DNA from 2 places in the Stenotrophomonas oleivorans genome. Region 2 is predicted to be linked to the other one. Evidence: predicted binding sites of a transcription regulator. Region 2 holds the regulator's gene; the other holds the start of a gene.
The links. The regulator FliA, encoded in region 2, starts transcription of late flagellar genes. The targets are predictions, from matches to a motif close to TAAAGTTTNNCNNNCNNNGGCCGATAA.
Positions count from the first base shown of each region.

Region 1 (15,266 bases), 850 kb from region 2:
CCGCGCAGCTCGGCACCGTGATGCTGGGCAGTGGCGACTTCCATCATCTCAGCCTGCCGCTGCTGCGCCGCATGCGCACACAGGGGCCGTTCCAATTGGTAGTGCTGGACAACCATCCGGACAACATGCGTTTTCCGTTCGGCATGCATTGCGGCTCATGGGTGAATGCCGCCAGCAAGCTGCCGCAGATCTCGCACATCCATGTGCTCGGCATTACCTCCAGCGACATCGGCCTCGGCCATGCCTGGGAGAACCACTGGCGCCCGCTGCTGGGCAGTCGCTTGACGTACTGGTGCATGGACGTGGATGTCAGCTGGGGCCATCGCCTCGGCATGGGCCACGTGTTCCGCCGCTTCGAGCACCCCGAAGCGCTGGTGGCAGCGTTCGCTGCCGAACAGGCCAAGTCGCCGCAGCCGACCTACCTGTCGATCGACAAGGACGTGTTTGCCGAGGACGTCGCGCGCAGCAACTGGGACCAGGGCCGATTCCAGCTGGAAGACGCACTGGTGGTGATCGAGGCGCTGCGTGCCGGCGGCCTGGTCGGCAGTGACATCACCGGGGAAGTGTCGCTGGCCAACTACCAGAGTCGCTTCAAGCGCTGGTTGTCGTCGCTGGATGGCCAGCCTGACGTCAGCGCCAAGGATCTACCTGTGTGGCAGGCGCGGCACCAGCAGGTGAACCGCGAGCTGCTGGCGGCGATGGCCGCAGTGCCGACGGCCTGCTGACCGCTTCCGTTAGTGCCGGCTGCTGGCCAGCGTGGCTTCGTCGGTAGTGCCGGCCGCTGGCCGGCAATGCCAACCAAGGTTGGCAACTACCAGACCCAGGCAGCGGCGGTCGTGCCGGCCGCTGGCCGGCAACCTCATTGTTCCCGGGCTCACGGGGATGCCGGCCAGCGGCCGGCACTACACTGGACGCCTGCCCCAGGAGCCCTCGCCATGCCCCAGACCGTCATCCCCCAGCTGCGCATGCGCCACGCCGACACCACCCTGCCGTTCTACGTGCAGGGACTGGGCTTCGTGGTTGACTGGGAACACCGCTTCGAACCCGGCTTCCCGCTGTTCGCCCAGCTCACCCGCGACGGCCAGACGATCTTCCTCACCGAACACAGCGGCGACTGCGAGGTCGGCGGCGCGGTGTACTTCATCGTCGAGGACGTCGACGCCCTGCACCGCGCCTTCAGCGCCGCAGGCGTCCCCATCGAACAGCCGCCGCATGACACCGAATGGGGCAGCCGCGAGATGCTGCTGCGTGACCCCGACGGCAACCGCCTGCGCTTCGCCACCGACGCGAGCTGAACCGGGCGGCCTTGAGCCGGATATACGAAACATATACGCTTCGTATACCCCCTCCTTCAGGACCGCCCATGGGCATCGTCAACATCGATGACACCCTGCACGACCAGCTGCGCCGTGCCTGTACCGTCTCCAGCCGCTCGATCAACGCCCAGGCCAACTTCTGGATCCGGGTCGGCATGCTGTGCGAGCTGAACCCCACGCTGAGCTTCCAGGACATCGTCGCCAGCGAGCTGCGCGCGGCCGGCGTGCAGCCCCCGTTGCTGCCGCCGGGCCAGGTCTGAGCCAATGGGCATCATCAAGCGCCCCGACGAGATCGCGCTGATGGCCGAATCGGGTCGCCTGCTGGCGCAGGTGTTCGCCGCGCTCGACCAGCTGCCGTTGCAGGGCCGCAGCACGATGGAGATCAACGATTTCGTCGAACGCATGATCGTCGATGAACTGCAGGCGAGGCCGGCCAGCAAGGGCCAGTACGGCTTCCCGTACGTGCTCAACACCTCGATCGACAACGTTGTCTGCCACGGCGTACCCAGCACCACCGACGTGCTGCGCAACGGCCAGATCGTCAACCTCGACATCACCCTGGAGAAGAACGGCTACATCGCCGACTCCAGCACCACCTACCGGGTCGGTGAGGTCGACTACACCGCGCGCAGGCTGGTGCAGACCACCTACCAGGCGATGTGGAAAGGCATTGCCGCCGTGCGTCCTGGCGCGCGCCTGGGCGACATCGGCCACGCCATCGCCCGCCACGCGCGCAGCCACGGCTACAGCGTGGTGAAGGAATACTGCGGCCACGGCATCGGCCAGGAGATGCACGAGGAACCGCAGATCCTGCACTACGGCCATCCCAACACCGGCATGGTGCTGGAAGAAGGCATGGTGTTCACCATCGAACCGATGCTCAACCAGGGCAAGCCGGCCATCCGCCAGCAGCCGGACGAATGGCCGGTGTACACCCGCGACGGCAAGCTGTCGGCGCAGTTCGAGCATACGGTGGCGGTCACTCGCAATGGCGTGCGCGTGCTGACCCTGCGCCCCGGCGAGACGCCGCTGTGCGCGGTGGATGCCGCCTAGAGTGGCCGTTGCTGCATCCCGGCACCCTCGTGCACGGCGCGCTTCCGTGCCGTCAGCGGTTCGCGTACCCGCTGTGCCACATAGCCGACGCTGGCTGCGAGAATGAAGGTGTAACCAAGGAGTTCGGTGGTCTCCTCGATGGTGTTCTTGAACACGCGGATGTACTGGTCACCCAGCAGTCCGGTCCACAACGACGTCATGCCGATCAGACGCGAATAGAACAGCAGCAGAACCAGGCCGATCGTCATCACGGTACCCGGCCGAGATACGAGAAAACGCACCAGCGCCGGCATGGCCCGGCGCCAGTCGCGGCTGGCCCAGGCCAGTGAACCGATGATCAGCACGGCCACCGGGTACTTCCAGAAGCCGTGTGCGATCAGGTCCAGCGCCTCATCCATTTCACGCAGGAGCATGCAGGCGAACAGCGCGGCCGCCAGAACGGCAAAGGCCCGATCATCGGCACGTCGCAATGCAAGCCGGACGAAGGCAGCCACGCTGGCGACCAGGAAGCCTTCCTGGGTCAGTTCGACCAGCGACCACTCGCCGACTGCATTGCCCAGCCAATGGATGTCGAGCCAGGCCAACGCAGGCGGAAGCGCCATCATCAGGCCGAACAGGAAGGTGCGCCCCAGGTGGGACAGGAGCAGCTGTAGATTGTCTTTCATGCAACACCGATGCCGCGCCGTGGCGGTCGTACAACGAGAACACAGGCGACCGGGGGGCTGCCGAACGACGGCATGCGCGGCGGGGTCGCGACCAGGCGCGCATTATCCGCGCTGTATCCGGCCACGTGAACCGTACCGGTGGAACACATACGCAACACCGGCGTACGTCACGCACTCATGGCGATAAAGGACGCAGCAGCAACAACGTCGCCAGGCAGAACATGAAGATCGCCACGCCTGCATCCAGCACACGCCAGGCGCCCGGCCTGCGGAACACCGGCTGCAACAGGCGCGCGCCATAGCCCAGCGTGCAGAACCAGGCCACGCTGGCGGCGCAGGCACCGGCGGCGAAGGCCCAGCGCAGATCGCCCGGGTAGCGCGTGGACAGGCTGCCCAGCAGCACCACGGTATCCAGATAGACGTGCGGGTTGAGCAGGGTGAAGGCCAGGCAGGTCAGCAGTACCTGCCGTCCGCTGCCGCCCTGCGCCTCGGCGGCGGCCAGCGCACTGCCACCGCGCCATGCGCGCAGCCCCGCCTGCAGGCCATACCAGAGCAGGAAACCCGCACCACCGAAGCGCAGCACCTGCAGCAGCAGCGGCCACTGCAGCACCAGCGCGCCCATGCCACCGACGCCGGCCAGGATCAGCACGATGTCCGCGCCGGCACAGGCCAGCACCACCCTGCCCACATGGCGCTGCTGCAGGCCCTGGCGCAGCACGAAGGCGTTCTGCGCGCCGATGGCGATGATCAGGCCGGCACCTGCGAACAGGCCGGCGGCGGTAGCGGCGATCCACATCAGGACAGGCCAGGCAGCGAGGGGACGCGCAGGGTGCGGCCGCTGACCCTGTTTAGACAATCTGATTTTTCTTTATCCTGTGCAGGAAAACTGAAGAGGCACCGGCATGGATCTGGTACATCCGCAACTGGCCGCGTTTGCTGCGGTGCTGGAAGAAGGCAGCTTCGACGCCGCGGCACGCCGCCTGTCGATCAGCCCGTCGGCCCTGTCGCAACGGATCAAGGCGCTGGAGGACAGGCTCGGCCAGGTACTGGTGGTACGTCAGGCACCGTGCCGGCCCACCGCCGCAGGCGAAGCGCTGCTGCGCCGGGTCCGGCCGATGCAGGCGCTGGAGGCCGAGGCATTGGCCGAACTGCTGCCCGAACGCGGCAGCGATGCCGCGCGCACGCCGATCCCGTTGGCGGTCAACGATGACTCGCTCGATACCTGGTTCGTACCGGCCATCGCCGAACTGCACCAGCACCATGGCTACCTGTTCGACCTGCGCATGGATGACCAGGACCATACCCTGCAGCTGCTGCGCGATGGCAGCGTGCTCGGCGCGGTCACTGCCGAAAGCCAACCGGTGAAGGGCTGCAACGTGCATCCGCTCGGCGCCATGCGTTACCACGCCATCGCCTCGCCCGGCTTCGCCCGCCAGTACTTCCGCGACGGCATGCAGGCCACGGCCCTGGCGCGCGCACCGATGCTGGTGTTCAACCGCAAGGATGAACTGCAGTGGCGCTTCGTGCGGCGGCTGACCCGCGCGCGACTGCAGCCGCCGCTACACTACCTGCCCTCCTCCACCGGTTTCGTCGAAGCCGCCGCGTGCGGACTCGGCTGGGGCATGGCCCCGGAAACCCTGGTCGCGCCCGCCGTGCGCGCCGGCCGCGTGGTGGTACTGGAACCCCGCCGCTGGCTCGACGTGCCGCTGTACTGGCAGCATGCTGCCGTGCGTTCAAGCACGCTGCAGCACATCACCCAGGCGCTGCGCACTGCAGCCAGCGGCACCCTTCGTTGAGGACAATCCAATGACCGCAGACCCGGGCTTCACGCCGCGCGCACTACCGTTTGCGCACTTCTTCACCATTGGGACGGCATGGGCGTGATCGGCCGACGTACAAGGATGCACTGCGCGAAGGCCGCGCTGGCGCTGGCGCTGACGACCTGCCTGCCACTGGCTGCGCAGGCGCAGACCCTCACCGATGCACCCGCATTGGACTGGGAGCAGGCACGGCAGCGCCTGGAGCAGGTCTCCGATGCACTGGCCGCCGCCGATGCAGCGGTACGCAACAAGCAGGACCTGCAGGACGCCACCCGCCTGCTGCGCCTGCCGGAGATCACCGGCGAAGTGCGCCGCCTGCAGTTCCAGAAGACCCTCACCCTGCCACTGGGTTCGCTGGCACCGGTGGCCGAGGCCTATGGCATCGACTCGCCGCTGTCGTTCACCGAACGCGACTGGCGTACCCGCCCGGTGGTGACGGCGGTGCTGCCGTTGTACACCGGCGGCGTGATTCCGGCCGCGCAACGTGCCGCCAGCGCTGCCCACGAGCAGGCCAGCGCCGAGCGCGAGGCTCAGCGCCAATCGCTGGCCGTGCAGCTGGCCCAGGCCTATTTCGGCCAGCGCCTGGCCGAGCAGGCAGTGGATGTGCGGCGCGACGTACGCGATGGCCTGAACCGCCACCTGTCCGACGCAGAGAAGCTGGAACGCGAGGGCTTCGCCACCCGCGCCCAGCGCCTGCAGGCCACCGTGGCTCGCGACAAGGCCGAGCGCGAATACCAGAAAACGGTGAACGACTTGGCCACGCTGAAGGCCGCGCTGGCCACGCTGCTGCGCAGTGGTGGCGAGGTGCAGCCGGTGTCGCCGCTGTTCGTGCGGCGCGTGCCGCTGGAACCGGTGGCCAGCTTCGAGCGCACGGCGCAGGCGCGCCAGCCGCAGATCGCACGCCTGCGGGCGATGGTGGCGCAGGCAGAACAGGGCGTGCGCGTGCAGCAGGCCAAGCTGAAGCCGCAGATCTTCGCCTTCGGCCAGTACGACTTCCGCCGCCGCGACGAGATGCTGACCGATCCGGACTGGGCGTTCGGCATCGGCCTGAAGTACACCTTCCTGTCGCCGAACTCGCGGCCGGCGCAGATCAGCGCCGCGCGTGCACAGCAGGAACAGGCCGAAGCGGGCCTGCGCGAGGCCGAGAACCAGGTCGCACTGGGCGTGCGCAAGGCCTGGAACGAGCTGGAAACCGCACGCCAGCAGTACGTGCTGCTCGACAGCAGCATCGCCCAGGCACAGGAAAACCTGCGCCTGCAGGAGCTGGCGTTCCGCGAAGGCCAGGCCACCTCGCTGGATGTGATCGACGCGCGGCTCGGCCTCGGCGGCGCCCGCGTCGAGCGCGCACAGGCCGCCTACCAATACGATATTGCGCTGGCACAGTTGCTGGAGGTCAGTGGACAGATGGACCGTTTCGAAGAGTTCCGGCGGCGTGCGGACGAGGTGATCGACCATGAGTGATGTGCTGCACGACGATGCAACTACGCCCCCGGCCAAGCGCCGTCTGGGCCCGATCCTGATAGTGGTGCTGCTGGTCGTGGTGGTGCTCGGCCTGTGGCTGGCCTGGCGCAGTCCGGCCGACCAGATCCAGGGCATGGCCGATGCGGACACGATCAACGTGGCCGCCAAGATCACCGCGCGCGTGGCCGAACTGAAGGTGCGCGAGGGCGACCGCGTGCAGCCCGGGCAGGTGCTGTTCCTGCTCGACAGCCCCGAAGTGGCCGCCAAGGAGCAGCAGGCGCACGGCGCATTGGCCGCCGCACAGGCGGTGGCCGACAAGGCCGACGAAGGTGCGCGCAGCGAGGACATCCGCGCCGCCGAAGCGAACTGGAAGCGGGCTGAAGCCGGTGCGACGCTGGCTGAAGCCACCTACCAGCGCGTGCAGAACCTGTTCAACGAAGGGGTGATGACCCGGCAGAAGCGCGATGAAGCGCATGCCCAGGCCACCAGCTCGCGCGAACTGGCCCGTGCCGCCCGCGCGCAGTACGACATGGCCTTGGCCGGCGCACGCGAGCAGGACAAGCGTGCCGCGCAGGGCCAGGTGCAGCAGGCACAGGGCGCGGTGGCCGAAGTCAACGCCGCGCGTGTCGAAGTGGAAGGGCGCGCGCCGGTGGCCGGCGAGATCAACAAGCGCATGGCCGACCCCGGCGAACTGGTGCCAGCGGGCTATCCGGTGTTCACCCTGGTCGACATCGACCGCATGTGGGTGGCGATGAACCTGCGCGAATCGCAGATGCAGGGCCTGAAGGTCGGCAGCAAGCTGCAGGGCAGCGTGCCGGCGCTTGGCCAGGACGGCGAGTTCGAGGTTTATTTCATCAATCCGGCCGGTGACTATGCGACCTGGCGGACCACCCGCCAGTCGTCCGGCTACGACGTCCGCAGCTTCGAGGTGCGGGTGCGCCCGGTACGCCGCATCGAGGGCTTCCGCCCCGGCATGAGCGTGCTGTTCGCATGGCCCCAGCACTGAGCCCCGACAGCAGCAGCTTCGCCGCCAACTGGCGGCGCGAGCTGCGGTCGCTGCGCGGCAACCGCGCCGACCTGCTGCTGGTCACCCTGCTGCCGCTGCTGATGCTGGCCGTGATGGCGTGGATGTTCACGCCCTCGGTGATGCGCGACATCCCGATCGCCGTGGTCGACCTCGACCACAGCAGCGACAGCCGCCTGCTGCTGCGCATGCTCGATGCCAGCCCCGGCGTGCGCATCGCCAGCCAGCCTGCGGACATGCAAGATGCACGTTCGCAGCTGCGTCGGCTGGATGTATTCGCCATCGTACTGGTGCCGCGCGATGTCACCCGGCAGGCGTTGCGTGGACGCCAGGGCACGGTGTTCGCCTATTACAACGCCACCTACATGACCACCGGCCAGTCCGCGGCGCGCGATATCGGCGACGCGGTCTCGGCCTGGAACGCACGCCTGCTGCGCGAGCGCATCGGCCTGCAGGTCGGCCCGGGCAAGCTGCGTGCGGCACCGATCGCGGTGCAGTCGGACATCCTGTACAACCCGGCGCGCAGCTACGAGCTGTTCCTGCTGCCGCTGATCTTCCCAGCGGTGCTGTCACTGGTACTGGCGCTTGCCGTGGCCGGCAGTCTCGGCCGCGAGATCCGCGACGGCAGCCTGCCCGCCTGGCTCGGCCGCACACCGTGGCCGGCGATTGCCGGCAAGATCGCGCCGTACGTCCTGCTGTTCTCGCTGTATGGCGCGCTCGGCATCGGCTACCTGGCCTGGCTGCGCGGTGATGGTGTGGCCGGCAGCGTGCTCCTGCTGCTGCTCGCTCAACCCCTGTTCTATCTGGCTACTGCGGCCTACGCGTTGTTCTTCGTCGGCGTCACCCGCGACATGGGTACCGCGCTGTCCGCGGTCGGCCTCAGCATCGGTACTGCACTGGCGTTCTCCAGCGCCACCTTCCCGGTGCTGGATGGCCCCCTGTTCACCCGCATCTGGCATCAGCTGCTGCCGCTCAGCGCCTATATCAAGCTGCAGACCCAGCAACAGTTCATCGGTTCGCCGCTGCAGGTTTCGGTATGGCCGCTGGCCACGTTGCTGCTGATGTCAGTGGTGGCTGGCGGCATCGGTGGGCTGCGCCTGATCGCCTTCGCGCGTACGCCCGAAGCCGCGCAACCGGCGGGGGCCGACGCATGAGCGCACTGTGGCGCAGCCTGCGGCAGACCCTGATGGCGGTGCTGTGCGACCGCTATGCGATCGTGGTGATGGTCGGCGCGGTGATCCTGTACTCGTTCTTCTACCCGGCCGCGTATCGCCACCAGGTGGCCGGCAACCTGCCGGTACTGGTGGTGGATGAAGACCACAGCGCGACCAGCCGCGAGCTGCTGCGCAAGCTCGATGCACTCCGTGTTGCGCGCGTGGTCGGGCAACCGGCAGACATCGACAGCGCGCGCCAGCAGCTGGAAGCCGGCCACGCCGAAGGCATCGTGCTGATCCCGGCCAACCTGGAGCGCGACATCCTGCGCGGCCATCCGGCCAAGCTGGTGCTGCTCGGCAACGGCGCCTACCTGGGCCGTGCCAGTTGGGTGCTGGGCAGCGTGGCCGATGCACTGGGCGCGTTCGGACGTGATGCCGTGGTCGGCCAGGCCGCCTTCATGGGCGCACCGCAGGCACCGCCGGTCACGCTGGTGCAGCGCCCGCTGTACAACACCCAGGAAGGCTACGGCAGCGCCATCGTGCCGGGAGTGGCCGAGCTGATCGTGCACCAGACCCTGCTGATGGGCATCGGCGTCCTGCTCGGTGGCCGTCGCCTCGCACTCGGCCGGCGCCTGCGCTTCGACCTGCCGACCCTGGCTGGCATGGCGTTGGGCTTCGGCCTGATCGGCCTGTTCGGCCTGTTCTACTACGCCGGCTTCACCGCCTGGGTGCAGGACTATCCGCGCGGCGGCAACCCATTGGGCCAGCTGCTCGGCGGCACCTTGTTCATCGCCGCCACCGTGGCCTTCGGCCTGTTCGTCGGCAGTTTCTTCCGCACCCGCGAACGCGCCTTCCAGTACATCATCGCCACCTCGATCCCGCTGTTCTTCCTGGCCAACCTGTCGTGGCCGGCAGTGATGACGCCACAACCGCTGGTCTGGCTGGCGCAGCTGTTGCCGACCACCTCGGGCATCAACCTGATGGTGCGCCTGAACCAGATGGACGCCAGCCTGGCCGAAGTCAGCCACGAACTGATCACCCTCACCGCCCTGCTTGTGCTCTACGGCAGCCTTGCCAGCTGGCGCCTCCTCGCAAAAAAGGGGACGGAGGGGATTAAGTCGTAAGCGGCCGGTTTGGGGAATTACGACTTAATCCCCTCCGTCCCCTTTTCCTGCAACGAAGAACGCCGGCGCGAGGCCGGCGTTCGGATACTGCATCGTGGAAGGGCCAACCAGGTCGGTCAATCAGCGGTAGACGCGTTCGCAGCGACGTTCCACCACGCGGTCGCCGTTCTTCTGCTGGCTGTTGCCCTGGATCTGGCGACCGGCTGCACCACCTGCAACGGCACCGGCCACGGTGGCCAGTTTCTTGCCATTGCCGCCGCCCACCTGATTGCCGAGCAGGCCACCGATCACGGCGCCGGTAGCGGTACCCGTGATGCGGTTCGGATCGCGCGAGTTGCGCTGCACTTCCACGTTCTTGCAGACCACGCGGCTGCCGTCGTTGAACTTGCGTCCCTCATCGCGCGGGCCATAGGTCTGCGCGCCGGCCACCGACGAAGCTGCCAGCAGGGTGCCCAGCACAAGCAATCGGGTCGAGGTCTTCATGGCCATCTCCTGAGTTCCGGTATGGCGCCAGTGTCCTCCCGCGGTTGGCAACCGGAAGTGAAATGCGCGTGTCCGCCACTTCATCGGCCATCGCACGTTCAGGAAGAAAATCCGCGCCCATCGCGACCAGCCGTCGCGATGGGCGCCGTCTCCCTGCCGGCGTGCTGCCTTGCTAGAACTCTTCCCAGCCACCCGCATTGGCGGCCAGCGTCGGCTCGATCCGCGGCGACAGCACCGCGGGCCGGCGCACCGGCGCAACCGATGCCGCCACGGCTGCCAGCGCCGGGCGCACCGCGGCGGCGGCGGTCACCGCCCCCGTGCGGAACACCGAAACCGCCTCGGCCAGCAGGTTGGCCTGCTCCTCCATCGAGCGCGCTGCAGCACTGGCTTCCTCGACCAGCGCCGCATTCTGCTGCGTGGTCTCATCCATCTGCACCACCGCCTGGTTGACCTGTTCGATGCCCGAGCTCTGCTCCTGGGAGGCAGCAGAGATATCGGCCATGATGTCGGTCACGCGCTGCACCGAGGCCACGATCTCGCCCATCGTGGTGCCCGCCTGGCGGACCAGTGCCGAGCCGTCGGCGACCTTGCCGACCGAATCCTCGATCAGCCCCTTGATCTCCTTGGCCGCACCCGCCGAGCGCTGCGCCAGCGTACGCACTTCGCTGGCCACCACTGCAAAGCCCCTGCCCTGCTCGCCGGCACGCGCAGCTTCGACCGCCGCGTTCAGCGCGAGGATATTGGTCTGGAAGGCGATGCCGTCGATGACGCTGATGATCTCGGCGATCTTCTTCGACGATGCCTCGATGGCCGACATCGTGGTGACCACCTGGCCCACCACTTCACCGCCCTGGGAAGCAACACCATGCGCGCCGATGGCCAATTGGTTGGCCTGCCGTGCATGCTCGGCATTCTGCTTCACGGTGGAGGTCAGTTCCTCCATCGATGCTGCCGTTTCTTCCAGGTTTGCCGCCTGCTGTTCGGTACGCCGCGACAGGTCGGTGTTGCCAGAAGCGATTTCACCTGCGGCCAGATTGATGCTGGAGGCGCTGGACTGGATGCGGCCGACGATCTGCTTGAGCTGGTCGACGGTGGCGTTGCAGTCATCACGCATGCGCGCGAACACGCCATGGAAATCACCCCGCATGCGCACGGTCAGGTCGCCGCGCGAGATGGCCTGCAGCAGGGTCGAGACCTGCACCAGGTTCTCGTCGGTGGTCTGCATCAGGCGGTTGAGCCCGGCCACCATGTCGCGGAAATCATAGGCGAAGCGATCTTCGTCGCCGCGCAGGCTGAAGTCGCCTGCCGCAGCCGCTGTCGCCAACCGGCGGATCTCGCTGTTGATCGCCGACAGGCTGGACTTGGTTTCGTCCATCGCCTGGGTGATCGCCGCCTTCTCACCGGGCAGCGGGTCCATGTCCACCGACAGATCGCCGCGTGCGTAGTGTTTCATCACCTCGATCAGCCGGTTCTGTACCTGCACGTGCGATCCAACCAGCGCATTGGTCTCATGCACCATGCGCCCGTAGTCACCGGGGAACGCGCTCTCGTCCATGCGGTAGCTGAGGCTGCCGGCATCGTGCTGGCGGGCCAGCTCCCCCTGTGCCGCCATCACCGACTGCAGCTGTGCCTGCATGCGCTGCATCGACTTCAGCAGCTGGGTCACCTCATCGTTGCCGGTGGCGTCGATGCTGCTGTCCAGGCGGCCACTGGCGATGCCGTCGGCCAGCTTCACCGCTCCTTCCAGCGGGCGGGTCAGGCTGCGGGTGATCGCCCAGGCCGCCAACGTCCCCAGCAACAGGCTCAGTGCCCCGAACGCGATCGACAGCGTGCCGGTCCACGATTCAGTTGCGCGGTACTCTTCGCGGCTGCGTTCGGTCAGTGTTTCCTGGTGGCGCAGCAGGGCCGAAATGGATTCATTCCAGGCCGTTGCCAATCCGTGCTCGGCCAGCAGCTCCTTCGCTGCACCATCGAAATCCCCCGCCTTCATGCGCTCATGCAATTGCTGGGTTGATGCATCGGTGGCCTTGCGGGCCGCCTCGATGCGCGCGACCAGGGTATCGCCGGTAGCGTCACGCGGAATCTTGATGTACTTGGCCCAGATACCGTCATAGGTCCGCGACAACTCCTGGGCACGCTGGTAATCCTTGTCGAACTCGTCACCCCGCTTGATCACCATCAGGCGACGATGCATCAGCACCGCGTTGTTGGTATCAAGCATGTCATTCAACAGGCGCATCTTCACCATGTTGACGTCCACCACTTTCTCGAACTGGGCGGATTTCAGCTGATTCCCATACAGCACCAGGCCGACGATGGCCATGATGAACAGCAGCAGCAGACCGAAGCCGGCGCCAAGCCGGGATCCCACACGGAGATTACGTAAGGCAAGCATCTCAATTCCCTTGATCGTGGCCGTACGTTCGATGGCGGCGCAGCGGAGGGAAACTTTACGGGACTTTATATATGGACCGATCCAAATATATGGAACTGTGCAGGCAGTCAGAAAATGCGGCGACCGATAATAGCGCCATATCCTTATCGAATAGCGCTGACACGCCAGCGCCCGATGAAAATCACGCAGGATTAACACCATAATAACGCCACCCCATCCAGGGCGGCCCGGATTATCTGCGCCGGACACAACCGTCGCCCCGGAGGGCTACAGTCTGCAGATGACACGGATCCTGCACATCGAAGGCGCGTCCATCAACGACATCGCCAGCCTCTACGTGGAAATCAATCGTGTATTCATGGCCGACGAAGACTGGCAGCTGGGCGCAAGCCTGGACGCGCTTGATGACCTGCTGCACGGGGGCTACGGCGCGCTCGCCGGTCATGCCACCGCCACGGTGGTGTGGCGCGACATCGCCCACAGCCGCGAGGCACTGGGCCGCGAGACCACACGCGCCTGGCTGCAGTCGAAACTCGATCAGGGCGGCAGGTTCAACGGTCCGGCCATCCACGCTCAGTTGACGGCACTGTCACTTGGCCAGGGACAGACCTACTTCGAGATCGTCATGGAGATCTTCGGCAGCCATCCGCAGATCACCCTGGTGCCAGGCTGAGCACTCTGCAGCAACCAGCCCCCATCAGCTCAAAGCTTGGCCAGGGCCTCGCCCAGCCGGCGTGGGAACGCCACTTCGCTGGCCAGGTGCCATGCGCGTGCATTGGCGCCCAGCCGGGTCCACTCGGCCTCATCCATCGCCAGCGCACGCTCGACGGCCTGTTCCAGCGCCTTCTCATCCACATGCCAGGTCCTGGACAGATGGCAGGGCGCGCCCTCGTGCGCGGCAACCAGGATGCCGCGGCTGTCGTCGATCATCTGATTCATCGGCGCGCCGTCGCAGGTGATCACCACCGCCCCGCAGCTCATCGCTTCCACCAGGTAATGGCCCCAGCCTTCGGTCTGCGACAGGCACAGGTGGAACGCATGTTCGTTCTGCAGGCGCTGCACCTCCTGGTCGGGCAGGCGCTCGCGGACGATCCGCAGGTTCGCGGCCCCGCCCTCATCTTCGTCCGAAGGGCCGCCGCGCAGGATGGTCAGCAAGGGCCACTCTGGGTGCCGCTTCCAGACATTGACGAGTGCAGCCGTCCCCTTCATGCGACTGGTACCAGCTGCATGCAGGAAGCTGCGCGGTCTGCGCGGCACCGCCGGGTCGTAGCGGTCACGGCTGCAGAAACCGACTTCCAGCGCGCGCATGCCCAGCGCATTGAAGATGCGCGTGGCGTCTTCGGTCTTGGTCAACAACGCATCGAACCGCGGCAGGATCCGCAGGCTGCGTGCGGACACCCATTCCGGATTCGGAATCAACAGATTGACCTCGGCCAGTCCGAAGCTTGCCGGCCGGACATGCTCCAGCGAGATGTTGATGTCGAACCGGGCCGGCGTGCGCCCCAGGCTCAGCCACGAGGCCAGCAGCCTGCGCAGGCGCATCCCGCGGAGCTTCCAGGCCCCCCCATTGCGCACCGCGTCCAGACGGCTGACCGTCACCGTGTGCCCGAGCTGCTGCAACGAGCGCTCGATCACCTGGATGTCATGGGACAGGCCACGCTGGTTGTCGGCGGCCAGCAGGTGGATATGCGCCATCAGGAGGGACTCCCTGGCCGGCGCAGGTCGCGCGCAGGCAAGGCGGTCGCCAGCATGAAGCCCAGCACCAGGTAGAAATAGAACGAATGGGGCATCGCCCGGTAGAACACGTTGTCCGTGAACGCCGACAGCGCATAGACGATGACCACGGCAAGTCCGGCGGTGGCGATCATCGCGGTGATGTCGTCGGCGTGGCCGAGACGTCGCACGAAATGAATGCCGGGCAGGATGAAGACCAGCAGCATGATCAGCAGCAACGGCACGCCACCGGTCACCGCCGCTTCCAGGTACTCGTTGTGCGGGTGGTTGTAGCGGAAGATCGACTCGGACACCTCGCCGCGGGCGATGCCCTCACGTGCATAGGTACCGAACTGGTTCAGGCCCACCCCCGCCACGGGATGCTCGGCGAAGGCGTCGACCGCCACGCCCCACATGGCGATGCGCTCACGGACCGAGCCGACCTCGTTTTCCTGGTTGAAACCGGAGATCTCGCCACTGACCTCACCGAAGCGCTGGATCACCTCATGGTTCAGCACCGAGGTGGCACCGACCACGCCAATGACCAGGGCACCGACGAAGGCCAGTGCCCCCCGCCAGCGCCGGGTGCGCCGGACGTGCACCGCAATCACCATCAGCATGGCGGGAATGAACGCCAGGATCGGCCCGCGGCTCTGCGCCAGGATCGAACCGTAGACGCCGACCGCGATGGCCACGCCGTGCAGCCAGCGTTCGGCCGGATGCACATTGGGCTGGATCAACCGGATGACCGAGAACAACGCCATGCACAGCGTCACCATGGTGAACTCGATCGCCGTCCATTCGCCGCCACTGAAACCGTGCGCGCGTTCAAGGCCCATCACGTGGTGCTGCACGATGCACGACCCGCCGAAGACCAGGGTGGACACGGCGAAGATCTTCCAGATCAGGCGCCAGTCCAGCGCAGTGGCGAACACGGCAGCGGTACCCAGGTAGAGCAGTGTCTGCGCCGGCAGATCCAGCTCGTTCCAGCGCAGCCCGTGCCAGAGGATGCTGTAGAAGGCATAGGCCAGGCGCAGGAAGCAGACGATCACGATGAA
Region 1 covers NZ_CP031167.1:1,259,202-1,274,467, reverse strand. The annotation lists gene MG068_RS05925 (arginase family protein) at 1-725, shown strand, start outside; gene MG068_RS05920 (bleomycin resistance protein) at 936-1,295, shown strand; gene MG068_RS05915 (ParD-like family protein) at 1,364-1,576, shown strand; gene map (type I methionyl aminopeptidase) at 1,587-2,369, shown strand; gene MG068_RS05905 (hypothetical protein) at 2,366-3,034, opposite strand; gene MG068_RS05900 (LysE/ArgO family amino acid transporter) at 3,210-3,830, opposite strand; gene MG068_RS05895 (LysR family transcriptional regulator ArgP) at 3,937-4,830, shown strand; gene MG068_RS05890 (TolC family protein) at 4,909-6,315, shown strand; gene MG068_RS05885 (HlyD family secretion protein) at 6,308-7,321, shown strand; gene MG068_RS05880 (ABC transporter permease) at 7,306-8,493, shown strand; gene MG068_RS05875 (ABC transporter permease) at 8,490-9,617, shown strand; gene MG068_RS05870 (glycine zipper 2TM domain-containing protein) at 9,738-10,106, opposite strand; gene MG068_RS05865 (methyl-accepting chemotaxis protein) at 10,273-12,495, opposite strand; gene MG068_RS05860 (barstar family protein) at 12,776-13,168, shown strand; gene MG068_RS05855 (glycosyltransferase) at 13,198-14,190, opposite strand; gene MG068_RS05850 (O-antigen ligase family protein) at 14,190-15,266, opposite strand, start outside.
Region 1: MG068_RS05865 (methyl-accepting chemotaxis protein) is a predicted target of FliA. The motif match lies at 12,527-12,553, and genes of this name have one in related genera.

Region 2 (15,266 bases):
GAGCGGGCTCAAGCGCCTGTATGGCCCTGAAGCCATCGCCGAGTTCACCAAATCGCTGCTGCGCGTGGCCTTCGTCGGCGTCGCCGCCGGGCTGGTGGTGTGGACCGGCTTCGACACCCTGCGCGGGCTGATCCACCACCCGCTGGAGACCGCCATCACCGACGGCCTCGGCTTCACCCTGCGCCTGCTGCTGGCCACCGCCGGCGCGATGCTGGTGCTGGCCGCCATCGATGCGCCCTACCAGCGCTGGAACTGGATGCGCAAGCTGAAGATGACCCGTGAAGAGCTGCGCCGGGAAATGAAGGAAAGCGAGGGCAGCCCCGAGGTAAAGGGCCGCATCCGCCAGCTGCAGCAGCAGATGGCCAACCGCCGGATGATGGAGGCGGTGCCCACTGCCGATGTGGTGGTGGTCAACCCCACCCACTACGCGGTCGCCCTTAAGTACGAGGGCGGCGCCATGAACGCCCCCAAAGTGGTCGCCCTGGGTGTGGACGAGACCGCGCTGCGCATCCGTGAAGTGGCCGACGGCAACAAGGTCGCTATTGTCTCCGCCCCGCCTTTGGCACGCGCCTTGTATCGGGAAGGCCAACTCGGAAAGGAAATCCCCGTGAGACTGTATTCGGCCGTCGCCCAGGTCCTGTCCTACGTCTACCAGCTGCGCGCCTGGCGCACTGGCCCGATGCCGGACGCCCCGCACATCCAGGTGGATGAATTCGGCAAGGGAGGCCGCCCGTGAGCGCCCAGCCCTCCACCGGTTTCAACACCCGCCGCGCGCTGGAAATGATCCGCCAGGGCCTTGGCGCACCGCTGATCGTGCTGGCCCTGCTGGCCATGGTCGTGGTGCCGCTGGCCGCACCGGTGCTCGATGCCCTGTTCACCTTCAACATCGCCATCTCGCTGATGGTGCTGCTGGCGGTGGTCTACGTGAAGCGCCCGCTGGACTTCACGATCTTCCCGATCGTGCTGCTGATCACCACCATGCTGCGGCTGGCGCTGAACGTGGCCTCCACCCGCGTCATCCTGCTGAACGGCCAGAACGGCCATGACGCCGCGGGCAAGGTCATTGCCGCCTTCGGCGAGTTCGTGATCGGCGGCAACTACGCGGTCGGCATCGTGGTGTTCGCGATCCTGACCATCATCAACTTCGTGGTCATCACCAAGGGCGCTGGCCGCGTCTCGGAAGTGACCGCGCGCTTCATCCTGGACGCGATGCCCGGCAAGCAGATGGCGATCGACGCCGACCTCAACGCCGGTTTGCTGACGCGTGAAGAAGCCAAGCTGCGCCGCGAGGAAGTCCGCGAGGAAGCCGATTTCTACGGCGCGATGGACGGTGCCAGCAAGTTCATCCGTGGTGATGCCATTGCCGGCATCCTGATCCTGTTCATCAACATGCTCGGCGGCCTGGCCGTAGGCGTGCTGCAGCATGGCATGCCGTTCGGCGATGCCGCTGCCACCTACACCCTGCTGTCGATTGGTGATGGCCTGGTGGCGCAGCTGCCGGCACTGCTGGTCTCCAGCGCCGTGGCCATGCTGGTCACCCGCGCCTCGCGTTCGCAGGACATGGCCCAGGCCATGACCGGCCAGGTGTTCGGCCAGTACCGCGCGCTGGCGATCACCGCCGGCATCATCGGCGTGGTCGGCCTGGTGCCGGGCATGCCCAACGTCGCTTTCCTGACACTGTCCGCGATCCTCGGCTTCATCGCCTGGAAGGTCTACCGCAAGGGCAAGGCCGCGGCCACCGATCCGGCAGCCGCAGGCAATGACGCTGCCGCGCTCAACGCACTCGGCCGCCCGGCCGCGCCGGCTCCGACTGCCGAACTGAGCTGGGACGAACTGCGCCCGGTCGATCCGCTGGGCCTGGAGGTCGGCTACCGGCTGATTCCGCTGGTGGACAGCAGCCAGGGCGGCGAACTGATGGCACGCATCAAGGGCGTGCGGCGCAAGCTGACCCAGGACGTCGGCTTCCTGATCCCGTCGGTGCACATCCGCGACAACCTGGAACTGCCGGCCAACGGCTACCGCGTGCTGGTGCACGGCGTACCGGTGGCCACCGCCGAGATCCACCCCGACCGCGAACTGGCCCTGGACCCGGGCAGCGCGCTCGGCGCGCTGGAAGGCATCGCCGGCAAGGACCCCGCATTCGGCCTGGATGCCACCTGGATCCAACCGCACCAGCGTGCCCAGGCTGAAACGCTGGGCTATACCGTGGTCGATCCAGCCACCGTGGTGGCCACCCACCTCTCGCACCTCATCCGCGAACACGCGCCGGAACTGCTCGGCCACGAAGAAGTGCAGCACCTGCTGGCCAACCTGGCCAAGAGCGCACCCAAGCTCGTCGAAGATCTGACGCCGAAGGCACTGCCGTTGTCGGCGGTGGTACGCGTGCTGCAGAACCTGCTGATCGAGCGCATTCCGATCCGCCAGTTGCGCAAGATCGCTGAATCACTGGTCGAACACGCGCCCAACAGCCAGGACCCGGCCGTGCTGACTGCCGCCGTGCGCACCGCACTGGGTCGTTTCATCGTGCAGGAGATCGCCGGAATGTCGGCGGAGCTGCCGGTGTTCACGCTCAACCCACAATTGGAACGTGTCTTGCAGGAGTCCACGCAGGGCAACGGCGCCGCGCTGGAACCCGGACTCGCTGAGCGACTGCACCAGAGCCTGGCCGAATGTGTCAGCAAGCAGGAAGCCCGCAACGAGCCCGCGGTCGTGCTGGTACCTGGCCCGGTGCGTGCCGCGCTGGCCCGCCTGGTCCGCCACAGCGTTCCGTCGCTGTCGGTCCTGGCCTACAGCGAGGTGCCGGAGGACAAGCGCCTGAAGCTGGTCGGAACGATCAGCTGACGCCGCCCTCCGATGCGCCAGAAAACAGACACCACTTTCGAACCAACGCAACAGACAGATACCAAGGGGAACCCGCACCGTGCAGACCACCGACCACCCGAGTTCTCCGACCGCCACCCCGCCGTCTTCGTCCCGTGACCACAGCATGAAAATCAAACGATTCGTCGCCGCCGACATGCGCTCGGCCATGAACCTGGTGCGCAAGGAACATGGTCCTGACGCCGTGATCCTGTCCAACCGCCGGATCGAGGAAGGCATCGAGATCGTCGCCGCCGCCAACTACGACGAGAGCGCCGTGCAGCGTGCACTGGAAGCCTCGCGTCGTGACATCGCTCCGCCGCCGGCGCCGAAGCCGCGCACCGCCGCCGACGCGGTGATCGCCGCGGTCACCCGCCGCCGCAGCAATACCCCGGCACCGGAACCGGTCGCCGCAACCACCTCGGCCGTGGCTGCCCTCGCCCGCGCTGCGGTCGGCGCCACCGGCCGCACCCTGGACAGCGCCGACGAGATCGTGCCGACCCGCGGCAGCACCGGCTTCGCCGCCACCCTGGCACGCGCCGCCGTCAACGAACCGGCGCTGCCGGATCAGATCTTCGCTCCGTTCGCCGAAGCCATCGTCGCACCGGCGCCCAGCACCGCCGCACCAGCCAACCGCGCCCGCTTCCAGATCGACCCGCCGCACGAGACGCATCACGAAAGCGCGGCCCCGGCCGTGCAGCCGCCGCCGCTGCCGACCGCTGCCGTGACCGAAGCGCAACCCGGGATCGTCGCCAGCGAACCGGCACCGGTCGAAGCCAGCGACGAAACCGGCGCTGCCCCCGTGCTGGCCCCAGCCCCGGCACTGACCCTGGTGGCCCAGGACGACGCCGAGATCCGCCAGCTGCGCCAGGAAGTGGCCGGCATGCGCCATGTGATCGAGCGCGAGATGAACCGCTTCACCGACGAGCGCCTGCGCGGCTGCCCGGTGCGCGCCACCGCGCTGGACCTGATGGACGAGTATGGCTTCGATGCCGGCCTGGCCCGCGACGTGGCCATGCAGATCCCGCTGGAGACCGAAGCCCACCGTGGCCGTGGCCTGATGCTGGGGCTGATCTCGCGCAAGCTGCCGATCGCCCCGGTCGACCCGCTGGAAGAAGGCGGCGTGATCGCCCTGGTCGGCCCGACCGGCGCTGGCAAGACCACCACCATCGCCAAGCTGGCCTCGCGCTTCGCCGAGAAGCACGCGCCGCGTGACGTGGCCCTGGTCACCACCGACACCACCCGCATCGGTGCCCGCGAGCAGCTGTACGGCTACGGCCGCCAGCTCGGCATCGCGGTGCATGAGGCCAACAGCGGCACCGACCTGGACCAGCTGCTGGAACGCTTGAAGGACTACAAGCTGGTGCTGATCGACACCGCCGGCCTGGGCCCGCGCGACCGCGCACTGGCCGCCCAGCTGCAGTGGCTGCGTGCCGCGCGCCAGGTCCGCACCCTGCTGGTGCTGCCGGCCAACACCAGCTTCGGCGACATGGACGAGGTGGTCCGCCGCTTCGGCGCCGCCAACCTGCAGGGTCTGGTACTGAGCAAGCTGGACGAGACCGGCCGCTTCGGCAACGCCCTGTCGGTGGCCGTGGATCATGCCCTGCCGATCACCTGGGTGACCGATGGCCAGGACGTCCCGGAGGACCTGCACCGGGCCAGTGCAGCCAATCTTGTACTTCGCCTTGAAGATTTGCGCCGCGCGGCCGATATGCCCTGCAACCCGGAGTTGAACCATGCCGTCGCGTGAGTACGCCAAGCTGACCAAGACCTTCCCGCTGTCGGCCACCCGCAGCGAGCCGCTCGGCCCTGTGCGCACCATTGCGGTCACTGGCGGCAAGGGCGGCGTGGGCAAGACGAATGTGTCGGCCAACCTGGCCGTGGCGCTGGCTGGCATGGGCAAGCGCACGCTGCTGCTGGACGCCGACCTCGGCCTGGCCAACATCGACGTGATCCTGGGCCTGAACCCCACCTTTACGCTGGCCGACCTGGTCGCCGGCCGCTGCACGCTGGATGACGTCATCGTCGAAGGCCCGAACGGCGTGCTGGTGGTCCCGGCCGCATCCGGCCGCCGCCACATGGCCGAGCTGGCCCCGGCCGAGCACGTTGGCCTGGTCAACGTGTTCTCCGAACTGGAGCGCGAGCTGGACATCATGGTGGTGGACACTGCCGCGGGCATCACCGATGGCGTGCTGACCTTCTGCCAGGCCGCACAGGACACCGTGGTGGTGGTCTGTGACGAGCCGGCCTCGATCACCGACGCCTACGCACTGATCAAGGTGCTGTCGCGCGAGCGTGGCGTGGACCGCATCCAGGTGGTGGCCAACATGGTGCGCGACCCCAACGAGGGCCGCGTGCTGTACGAGAAGCTGACCCGCGTCTGCGAGAAGTTCCTTGCCGATGTCTCGCTGAACTACCTGGGCTGCGTGCCGCAGGACGATTGGCTGCGCCTGTCGGTGCAGCGCCAGCAGCCGGTGGTGAAGGCCTATCCGTCCAGCCCGGCGGCGCTGGCGATCACCGAGATCGCGCGCCGTACCGCGCGCTGGCAGGCGCCGACCGAACCGCGTGGCGGCGTCGAGTTCTTCCTCGAACGCATCCTCAAGCAGCGTGGGGTGACGGCATGAAAGGCGCAGCCCAGTACAGGGAAGTGCAGCGCTCGGCGGCGAACGAAGTCATCGCCCAGCATTCGGACCTGGTGCGGCGCATCGCCCACCACCTGGCCGCGCGCCTGCCGGCCAGCGTCGAGGTCGATGACCTGATCCAGGCCGGCATGATGGGACTGATCGAAGCCTCGCGCAGCTATGACGCCGACCAGGGTGCTTCTTTCGAGACCTACGCCTCGATCCGCATCCGTGGTTCGATGATCGACGAGATCCGCCGTGGTGACTGGGTCCCGCGCTCGGTGCACCGCCGTGCACGTGATGCCGCCGCCACCATCCGCCGCCTGGAGCAGAGCAGTGGCCGTGCCGCCAGCGCCACTGAAGTGGCCGCCGCGATGGAGATGCCGCTGCCCGAGTACCTGCGGCTGATGGAAGACGCTGCACGTGGCCAGGTGCTGAGCCTGGAATCGCGCATCGAGGACCAGGGCGAGCTGGACACCGTCGCCCAAGGCGGGCCGACCCCGCAGCAGGTACTGGAGCGCGGTGAGTTCGGTCGCGAGCTGGGCAAGGCCATCGGCCACCTGCCCGAGCGCGAACAACTGGTGCTCTCGCTGTACTACGAGCAGGAACTGAACCTGAAGGAGATCGGCGCAGTGCTCGGCGTGAGCGAGTCGCGGGTCTGCCAGATCCACGGCCAGGCGGTACTGCGCCTGCGTGGCCGGCTGAAGCTGTTCGAGGCTGCCGACGCAGGCCTCGAAGAATGAACATCCCCGAGGCGGCTGCCCCCGGCCGTCCGGAATGAACAACAAAGGAATTCTGCTTTGAACAAGAACATGCGCATCCTGATCGTCGACGACTTCTCGACCATGCGTCGAATCGTCAAGAACCTGCTGGGCGATCTGGGCTTCACTAATACCGCCGAAGCCGAGGACGGGCATGCCGCGCTGTCGCTGCTGCAGAGCCAGCCGTTCGATTTCGTGGTCACCGACTGGAACATGCCGGTGATGACCGGCATCGAGCTGCTCAAGGCGATCCGTGCCGATGCCAAGCTGAAGACCCTGCCGGTGCTGATGGTCACGGCAGAAGCCAAGCGCGAGCAGATCATCGAAGCCGCCCAGAGCGGTGTGAACGGCTACATCATCAAGCCGTTCACCGCGCAGACGCTGGAAGAGAAGCTCGGCAAGATCTTCGAACGCCTGGCGGCCAGCGCCTGATGGATACCACGGTCGACAAGAACGCCCTCGCCCTGCGCCTGCAGGAGGCCCTGGACGCGCTCGAATCCGGTGACGAGGCCGCCTGGCGGCAGCGCATCGACGGGCTGGTCGCGCTGCGCACGCAGCCGATGATGAGCGGCCTCTCGCGGCTGGCCCGCGAGCTGGGACAGGCGCTGGGCGAACTGCCGACCGTGCCGAGCGAAGCCGGCGAACTGGACGACGCCTGCGCGCGACTGGACCACGTGGTGGCGATGACCGAACAGGCCACGCACCGCACCCTGGACCTGGCCGAGGAATGCCGCAGCCTGACCGAACAGCTGCGCGCTGAAGGCCTGCAGCCGGGCCAGGACGCGCAGCTCGAGCGCATCCGCCACAACCTGACCGAGATCGCCCTGACCCAGAGCTACCAGGACCTGACCGGGCAGATCATCCGTCGCGTGGTCGGCATCGTCCGCCGCGTGCACGAAGGCTTCGGCGCGCTCGGCCTGCCGCCGGAACAGCATCGCACCGACCCGGAACTGGCCGGGCCGGCACTGAAGGGACTGGACCGCCACGCGGTCTCGCAGAACGACGCCGACGACCTGTTGTCGGATCTGGGGCTGTAAGCATGAGCGCGGTATCCGACGACATCACTGCCGATTTCATCATCGAGGCGCAGGAGATCCTGGATCGCCTCGGCGAACAGCTGGTGTCGCTGGAGCAGGCACCGCAGGACAGCGACCAGCTCAACGCGGTGTTCCGCGGCTACCACACGCTCAAGGGCGGCGCCGGCTTCCTCGGCGTCACCGCCATGGTAGAGCTGTGCCATGCCGCTGAAGAGGCGCTGGGCGCCGCACGTGCCGGCCAGGCCGTGCTGCAGGCCCACCACTTCGACGCGGCCCAGCAATCGCTGGACTACCTGCAGTCGATGCTGGACGCGGTTTCCTCCGGCACCGAGCCGGGCTATGCGCCGCCGGACCTGATCGCACAGTTCGACGTGCACGGCGGTGCCGTGGCTGCACCCGCCGCCGCAGCAGCACCCACCGCGGGTGGCAGCGACCTGATCACCGACGACGAATTCGAGGCGCTGCTCGACCAGCTGCATGGTGGCAACGCGCCGACCGCGGTCGCGCCAGCGAAGAAGGCCGACGACGGACTGATCAGCGAAGACGAGTTCGAAGCCCTGCTCGACCAGCTGCACGGTGGCGCCGCACCGGGCACCAAGCCTGCGGCCGTGGTGGCACCGGCACCGATCGCAGCGCCGCGCCCGGTCGCCGCACCGGCACCGGTGGCGAAGCCGGCCGCCAAGCCGCTGGCCGAGGCCGAACATACCGTGCGCGTGGACACCAAGCGCCTGGACGCGATCGTCAACCTGATCGGCGAACTGGTGCTGTCACGCAATCGGCTCAAGACCCTGCGTGCACGCCTGCGCGATGAAGAGCTGGACCGCGCCGTGTCCACGCTGGATATCGCCACCGCCCGCCTGCAGTCGGCAGTGATGCGCACCCGCATGCAGCCGGTGGGCAAGGTGTTCTCGCGCTTCCCCAAGGTTGCCCGCGACGTCGCCCGCTCGCTGAAGAAGGAAGTGGACCTGGAACTGATCGGCGCCGAGACCGAGCTCGACCGCAACCTGGTCGAAGCGCTGGCCGACCCGCTGGTGCACCTGGTCCGCAACGCCATCGACCATGGCGTGGAAATGCCCGACCTGCGCGAGGCACAGGGCAAGCCACGGATGGGCCATGTGCGCCTGTCCGCACAGCAGGAAGGCGACTACGTCAGCATCGAGGTGCAGGACGATGGCGCCGGCATCGACCCGGAAAAGCTGCGTGCCAAGGCGCGCGAGAAGGGCCTGATCGATCCGGAAGCCGCCGCGCGCCTGAGCAGCGAGGAGTGCCTGCACCTGGTGTTCCTGCCCGGCTTCTCGACCAAGCAGCAGGTCACCGACATCTCCGGTCGTGGCGTCGGCATGGACGTGGTGCAGTCACGCATCCGCGAACTGAGCGGCCAGATCCAGATCCAGTCGGAGCTGGGCCGTGGCAGCCGCTTCCTGATCCGCGTGCCGCTGACCCTGGCGATCCTGCCGACCCTGCTGGTGCAGGCCGGCGAGGACGTCTATGCGCTGCCGCTGGCCCGCGTGATGGAAGTGCTGCACGCGCCGCGCACCTCGCTGGGCTGGTTCGATGGCCGTGCCGTGCTCGACCGCCGCTCGCACACGCTGCCGCTGGTCGATCTGCGCCAGTGGCTGGATGTGACACCGGCCGCCTCGCCCCTGCTGACCATCGTGGTGCTGCAGGCTGGCGAAGCGCGCTTCGGGCTGGTCGTGGACCAGGTACGCGGGCGTGAGGAAGTGGTCATCAAGCCGCTGCCGAAAGCGCTGCGCGGCCTGCGCGGTTATGCCGGTGCAACCTTGATCGGCGATGGTCGCATGGCGCTGATCCTGGACGTGGACGGGCTGCGATGAACCCCGCCGGGCCATGCCCGGCGCCCCGAAAACTGTGACTACCGTCTGTACGCGATCTACCGGTGTCTCAAGTCCCATTCATACACGCCGATACCGGAACCATGGATAGACTCAGCCTCATTGGACTCTTTCTCGCCCTGGCCTCGCTGGTCGGCGGCAGCATCCTCAAGGGCGCCGGCCTGGCGTCGTTGTGGTCGCCTGCGGCGTTCGTGATCGTCATCGTCGGCACCGTCGCCGCGATCCTGCTGCACACCTCGCCGGCGGTGTTCAAGCATGCCTTCAAGATCGTGCGCTGGGTCGTGCGCCCGCCGCACAGCGATCGCCGCGAACTGATCCAGCAGATCGTCGAGTGGAGCAACATCGCCCGCCGCCAGGGCCTGCTGGGCCTGGAATCGCAGGTGGAAGCACAGCAGGACCCGTTCCTGCGCAAGGGCCTGCAGCTGCTGGTGGACGGCGTCGAACCCGAATCGATGCGGCACATGCTGGAAATCGAACTGGGCAGCCAGGAACACCAGGACCAGGCCGGTGCCAAGGTCTTCGAAGCGATGGGCATCTATGCACCGACGCTGGGCATCATCGGTGCCGTGCTTGGCCTGATCGCGGTGATGAAGAACCTGGCCGACCCGAGCAAGCTCGGCCATGGCATCGCCGCAGCGTTCACCGCCACCATCTACGGCATCGCTTCGGCCAACCTGCTGTTCCTGCCGGTGGCCGCCAAGCTCAAGAGTGTGATCTCGCACAACACCCGCGACCGCGAAATGGTCATTGAAGGCCTGATCTCGATCGCCCAGGGCGAAAACCCGCGCAACATCGAAACCAACCTCTCCGGCTTCCTGCACTGACATGGCCCGCCGCAAGCACCACGAAGAGCACGCCAACCACGAAGCATGGGCGATCCCCTATGCCGACCTGATGACGCTGCTGCTCGCCTTCTTCGTGGTCATGTACGCGATTTCCTCGGTGAACGAAGGCAAGTACCGGATCATGGCCGACGCGCTGACCGATGCCTTCGGGGGCGCGCCGCGCACGATCAATCCGGTACAGGTCGGCAACAAGCAGGTGCAGGGTGGCGGCTGGGACAGCCCCTCGGTGATCAAGTCCGGCACCAAGATCGGGCCCTCGGCGCCTGCGCCGTCGCACGACCCGACCCTGCTGCCGTCGATGACCTCGCAGATGCGCATGCCTGTTTCGGTGCACAACCAGGAGCAGATCGCGCGCGCCGAGCGCCAGCTCAACAGCATCGCCGACCGCCTGACCGCCGCGCTCGCGCCGCTGATCGACCGCGGCATGATCAGCGTGCGCCGCACCGAGCTGTGGATCGAAGTCGAGATCAACAGCGACATCCTGTTCCCCACCGGCTCGGCGGCGCTGGACGTGCATGCGCGGCAGACCCTGGCCAGCCTGGCCGAGGTCCTGCGCGACGTGCCCAACAGCGTGCGCGTGGAAGGCCACACCGACAACGTGCCGATCGCCACCGCCACCTTCCCGTCGAACTGGGAACTGTCGGCCGGGCGCGCGGCCAGCGTGGTGCACCTGTTCGCCGACCAGGGCGTGCAGCCGTCGCGGCTGGCGATGGTCGGCTACGGCCAGTTCCGCCCGCGCGAAGAGAACGACAGCGCACAGGGCCGCAACCGCAACCGCCGGGTGATGGTCATCATCCTGGCCGACACCTCGCACTCGGTGGACCCACTCGGCCAGCGCCTGAACGCAGCCACCGGCGCCACCCGGAACACCGATACCGAACAAGCCGCGGCAACTCCGGCTACCGCCCCCACCTCCCCCATCGCACCGGTGAAGTTGCCGCCGGTGCCGGCTGGCAGCCGCGTCGGCGCCGCCGTTCCCCCGGCAATGAAGGAGTAATCCGATGCGCATCTGGGCAGTCGCCAACCAGAAGGGCGGAGTCGGCAAGACCACCACCACCCTCGCCCTCGGCCGCGGACTGGCCGCACTTGGCCATCGCGTGCTGCTGATCGACCTCGATCCGCATGCCTCGCTCAGCCGCGCGTTCGGCGTACCGGTGGACCCGCCGCCGGCTGGCGTGCTGGAGCTGTTCGGCGCCCCGCCCGCCGATCTTTCCAGCCTGTGCCATGCCAGCAGCATCCATGGCCTGGACTATGTCTGCGCGCAGTCGGCGCTGGCCACGCTGGAGCGACGCAGCGCCAACCAGCCCGGCCTTGGCCTGGCACTGCAGAATGCGCTTGCCCGCCACCAGGGCCAGCACGACTACATCCTGCTGGACTGCGCCCCCACCCTCGGCCTGTTGATGATCAATGCGCTGGCCGCAGCCGATCGCCTGATCATCCCCACCCAGGCCGAGCCGCTGGCCCTGCATGGCCTGGATGGCATGGTCCGCACCGGCGAGATGGTCGAACGCTCGCGCCGCCGCCCGCTGCCGATCTCGATCCTGCCGACCCTGTTCGACCGCCGCACCCGCGCAGGCAACGAGTCGCTGCGCACGATGCAGGATCGTCACGGCACCCGTGTGTGGGAAGACGCGATTCCGATCGACACCCGCATCAGCAACGCCGCCGGCCTGACCCTGCCGAGCGTTGGTGAGGATTACCCGGGCCGCGGCCTGGCCGCCTATCGCCGCGCGCTGAACTGGATCCTCGGCGAGGATGCCCGCGCTCTGGAGCAGGCCGCATGAACAGCACCGGTGTACTGGACGACTACCTGGACGAACTGCTGGGCGAAGCGATCGCCGCGGCACCACCGGCTGCACCGCCGCCGGCGAGCGACGAAGCGTCCCCGGCAATTGCAGCCGACGCCGAACGCGAGCCGACCTGGGATGACCTGCCGGCCGAGGTGATCTACGAAACCGAGACCGTCGCCGCTGCGCCTGCCGTCGACAACGCCGCACTCGAAGCCGCCTTCGACGCGGCCGCAACGGCTGAGCGCGAACCCACCTGGGACGATCTGCCCGCCGAAGTGATCTACGAAACGGAGACTGTTGCTGCTGCCGCGGCAGAGGACGACGCAGCACTGGAGGCCGCCTTCGAGGCCGCCGCAATGCCTGTCGCCGCCCCCGAGCGCGAACCGACCTGGGATGACCTGCCTGACGAGGTGATCCACGAGACGGCCCCTGCTCCCGCCACCGCCACCGCCACCGCCACCGCCAAGTCTGGCCCGGAACCTACATGGGACGACCTGCCGGACGAAGTGATCTACGAGACCGATCCGGCCGACAGCCATCGACTCGCCCACACCGACAGCCCCGGCCTGGAGGCCGCGTTCGAGGCCGCTGCCGGCGGCGAGGACGTTCCTGCGCCACCAGCGGCCGTGGTCACAGCACCCGCTCCAGTTGCGCGCACCGATGCCGCACCGCCCCCGCGCGTGGCCGTGGACGCGCCAGCAGGCAACCGCCCGAGCAGCTGGCAGGAGCTGCAGGCACAGGCACATCGGCCCGCCAGCAGCCCGCATCCGCAGAACCGACGCGCCGGCGAGCGCACCTCGCGCTGGCTGCGCCTGCGCTGCGGCACCCAGGCCTATGCACTGGAACTGCTGAAAGTGCAGGAAGTGGTGCTGCCGGTGCCGCTGCTGCCGTTGCGCGGCACTGCGCCGGCCATGCTGGGCATCATGAACCTGCGTGGCCAGGTGGTACCGGTGATGGATCTCGGCCTGCACCTGGGCGCCGCGGCCGCCGAAGACGACTCACAGACCCGCATCGTGGTGCTGGAGGAAGACGGCGAGACCATCGGCCTGCGCGTGTCGGCAGTGGAAGATGTCGCCAACCTCACCGATTCGCAGATCGAACCGCCCGATACCGCGCGCATCTGCCAGATCTCCAACGACCTGTTCCGTGGCGTCGCCCGGGTCAGCCAGCGCCCGATGATCCTGCTGGATGCCACCCGGCTGTTGAGTTGAACGAAAAAAGGGGACGGAGGGGATTAAGTCGCAAGTGGCTCGGCGCTTTGCGCCGACGCGGTGCCTGTCGGGGACGCAAGGAGTTGATCCGTTGGATCAACACCTTACGTCCCCACTGCGCGGTCGCCGTTGCCGAGGGGGCTGCCGTAGAGCCAGGTCGCTTGCGACTTGATCCCCTCCGTCCCCTTTTCAGCTGCGCCCGCATCGACGCACCGCGTCGATTCCCCTAAAGAACCCCACCGGGGTGCCGTTATGGATCACGGAACCGTTTGTCCGGAGCAACGATGAGCACTGTCGAACTGGGTGGGGATCTCGGCATCGAGAGCACCACCGAGCTCAAGAACCGCCTCGCCCCGCTGGTGGCGCAGGCAGGCGAGCTGACCCTGGATGCCAGCCAGGTCGCCCGCATCCACACGGCCGCCGTGCAGGTGCTGTGTGCGTTCGTGCAGGCCCGCCGCGAGGCAGGCCTCGGCACCGGCTTCCTCGGTTGCACTGCAACCTTCCGTGACGCCGCGCGCCTGCTGGGCGTCACCCAGGCCCTGGGCCTGGACGTAACCCATGACAACCTGAAATCTGTGGAGAACGCTGCATGAGCGCACGTATCTTGGTGGTGGACGATTCGGCGTCAATGCGCCAGATGGTGTCCTTCGCCCTCACCTCGGCCGGTTTTGCCGTCGAAGAAGCTGAAGACGGCGCGGTCGCGCTCGGTCGCGCCAAGGGCCAGCGCTTCAATGCGGTAGTCACCGACGTCAACATGCCGAACATGGACGGCATCGCGCTGATCCGCGAACTGCGCCAGCTGCCGGACTACAAGTTCACGCCGCTGCTGATGCTGACCACCGAATCGGCCGCCGACAAGAAGTCCGAAGGCAAGGCCGCCGGTGCCACCGGCTGGCTGGTCAAGCCGTTCAATCCGGAACAGCTGGTCGCCACCGTGCAGAAAGTGCTGGGCTGATCGCCCGCCACCGCTCCCCCTCTTCGCTTCCGGACCACCACTGCCATGAGCATGGACCTGCAACGCTTCCACGCCACCTTCTTCGAGGAGAGCCGCGAAGGCCTCGACGCGATGGAGGCTGGCCTGCTGGCCCTGGAATCGGGGCAGCAGGACGCGGAGATCATCAATTCGGTGTTCCGCGCCGCCCACTCGATCAAGGGCGGCGCCGGCACCTTCGGCTTCGACGCGATCGCCGGCCTGACCCATGTGCTGGAAACGCTGCTCGATGAGCTGCGTGCCGGCAAGCGGGCGCTGGAAGGCCACGCCGTCGACGCCATGCTGTCCTCGGTGGACGTGCTGCGCGCCCTGCTGCGCGAAGCCGAACACGGCCAGGCCGCCGATCCCGCCGCAGTTGCTGCGGTGAAGGCGCGCCTGGAGGCGGTTCTTTCCGGGGAGGCCGCAGCGAGCGCCCCCGCGGCCGCCGCAGCCAAGGTGGACGATACGCCGGAAGCCTGGCAGATCGGCTTCACCCCGGCGCCATCGCTATTCATGAGCGGCAACGACCCGCTGCGCATCATCCGCGAACTTGAGCACCTGGGTTCGCTGCAGGTCGCCGCGCGCATGGAACGCCTGCCCGGCTTCGCCCAGCTCGACCCGCTGGAGGCCCACCTGGCGTGGGACCTGGGCCTGGTCGGCAAGGTGCCGCGCAGCAAGATCGAAGACACCTTCGCCTGGGTGCTGGACGACTGCGAACTGGACATCCGTCCGGCTGCGCCGCCGAGCCTTGCCACCGAGGCACCTGCCACACCCGCCCCTTCCACACCGGCTGCCGTTGTACCGGCGGCACCCGCCGCCGCTGCCAGCAGCGCTGGCGGCCAGGAAGCCGAAACCTCGATCCGGGTCAGCGTCGACAAGGTCGATGCGCTGATCAACCTGGTCGGCGAACTGGTCATCACCCAGGCCATGCTCAAGCAGGTCTCGCACGCGCTGGACCCGGTGCACGCCGAGAGCCTGTTCGCCGGCCTGGACCAGCTTGAACGCAACACCCGCGACCTGCAGGAAGCGGTGATCGGCGTGCGCATGCTGCCGGTCGATGCGGTGTTCCGCCGCTTCCCGCGCCTGGTCCGCGACCTGTCCAGCCGCCTCGGCAAGCAGGTACGCTTGCGCACCGTCGGCGAAGGCACCGAACTGGACAAGGGCCTGATCGAAAAGATCGCCGATCCGCTGGTGCACCTGGTGCGCAACTCGATCGACCACGGTCTGGAAATGCCCGACGTACGTCGCGGTGCGGGCAAGGACGAGACCGGCACGATCACCCTGGCAGCCTCGCATCAGGGCGGCCATATCGTCATCGA
Region 2 covers NZ_CP031167.1:2,105,329-2,120,594, reverse strand. The annotation lists gene flhB (flagellar biosynthesis protein FlhB) at 1-736, shown strand, start outside; gene flhA (flagellar biosynthesis protein FlhA) at 781-2,841, shown strand; gene flhF (flagellar biosynthesis GTPase FlhF) at 2,987-4,609, shown strand; gene MG068_RS09970 (MinD/ParA family ATP-binding protein) at 4,596-5,483, shown strand; gene MG068_RS09965 (RNA polymerase sigma factor FliA) at 5,480-6,223, shown strand; gene cheY (chemotaxis response regulator CheY) at 6,281-6,673, shown strand; gene MG068_RS09955 (protein phosphatase CheZ) at 6,673-7,278, shown strand; gene MG068_RS09950 (chemotaxis protein CheA) at 7,281-9,113, shown strand; gene MG068_RS09945 (flagellar motor protein) at 9,215-9,955, shown strand; gene motD (flagellar motor protein MotD) at 9,957-10,973, shown strand; gene MG068_RS09935 (ParA family protein) at 10,978-11,760, shown strand; gene MG068_RS09930 (chemotaxis protein CheW) at 11,757-12,977, shown strand; gene MG068_RS09925 (STAS domain-containing protein) at 13,262-13,570, shown strand; gene MG068_RS09920 (response regulator) at 13,567-13,932, shown strand; gene MG068_RS09915 (chemotaxis protein CheA) at 13,978-15,266, shown strand, end outside.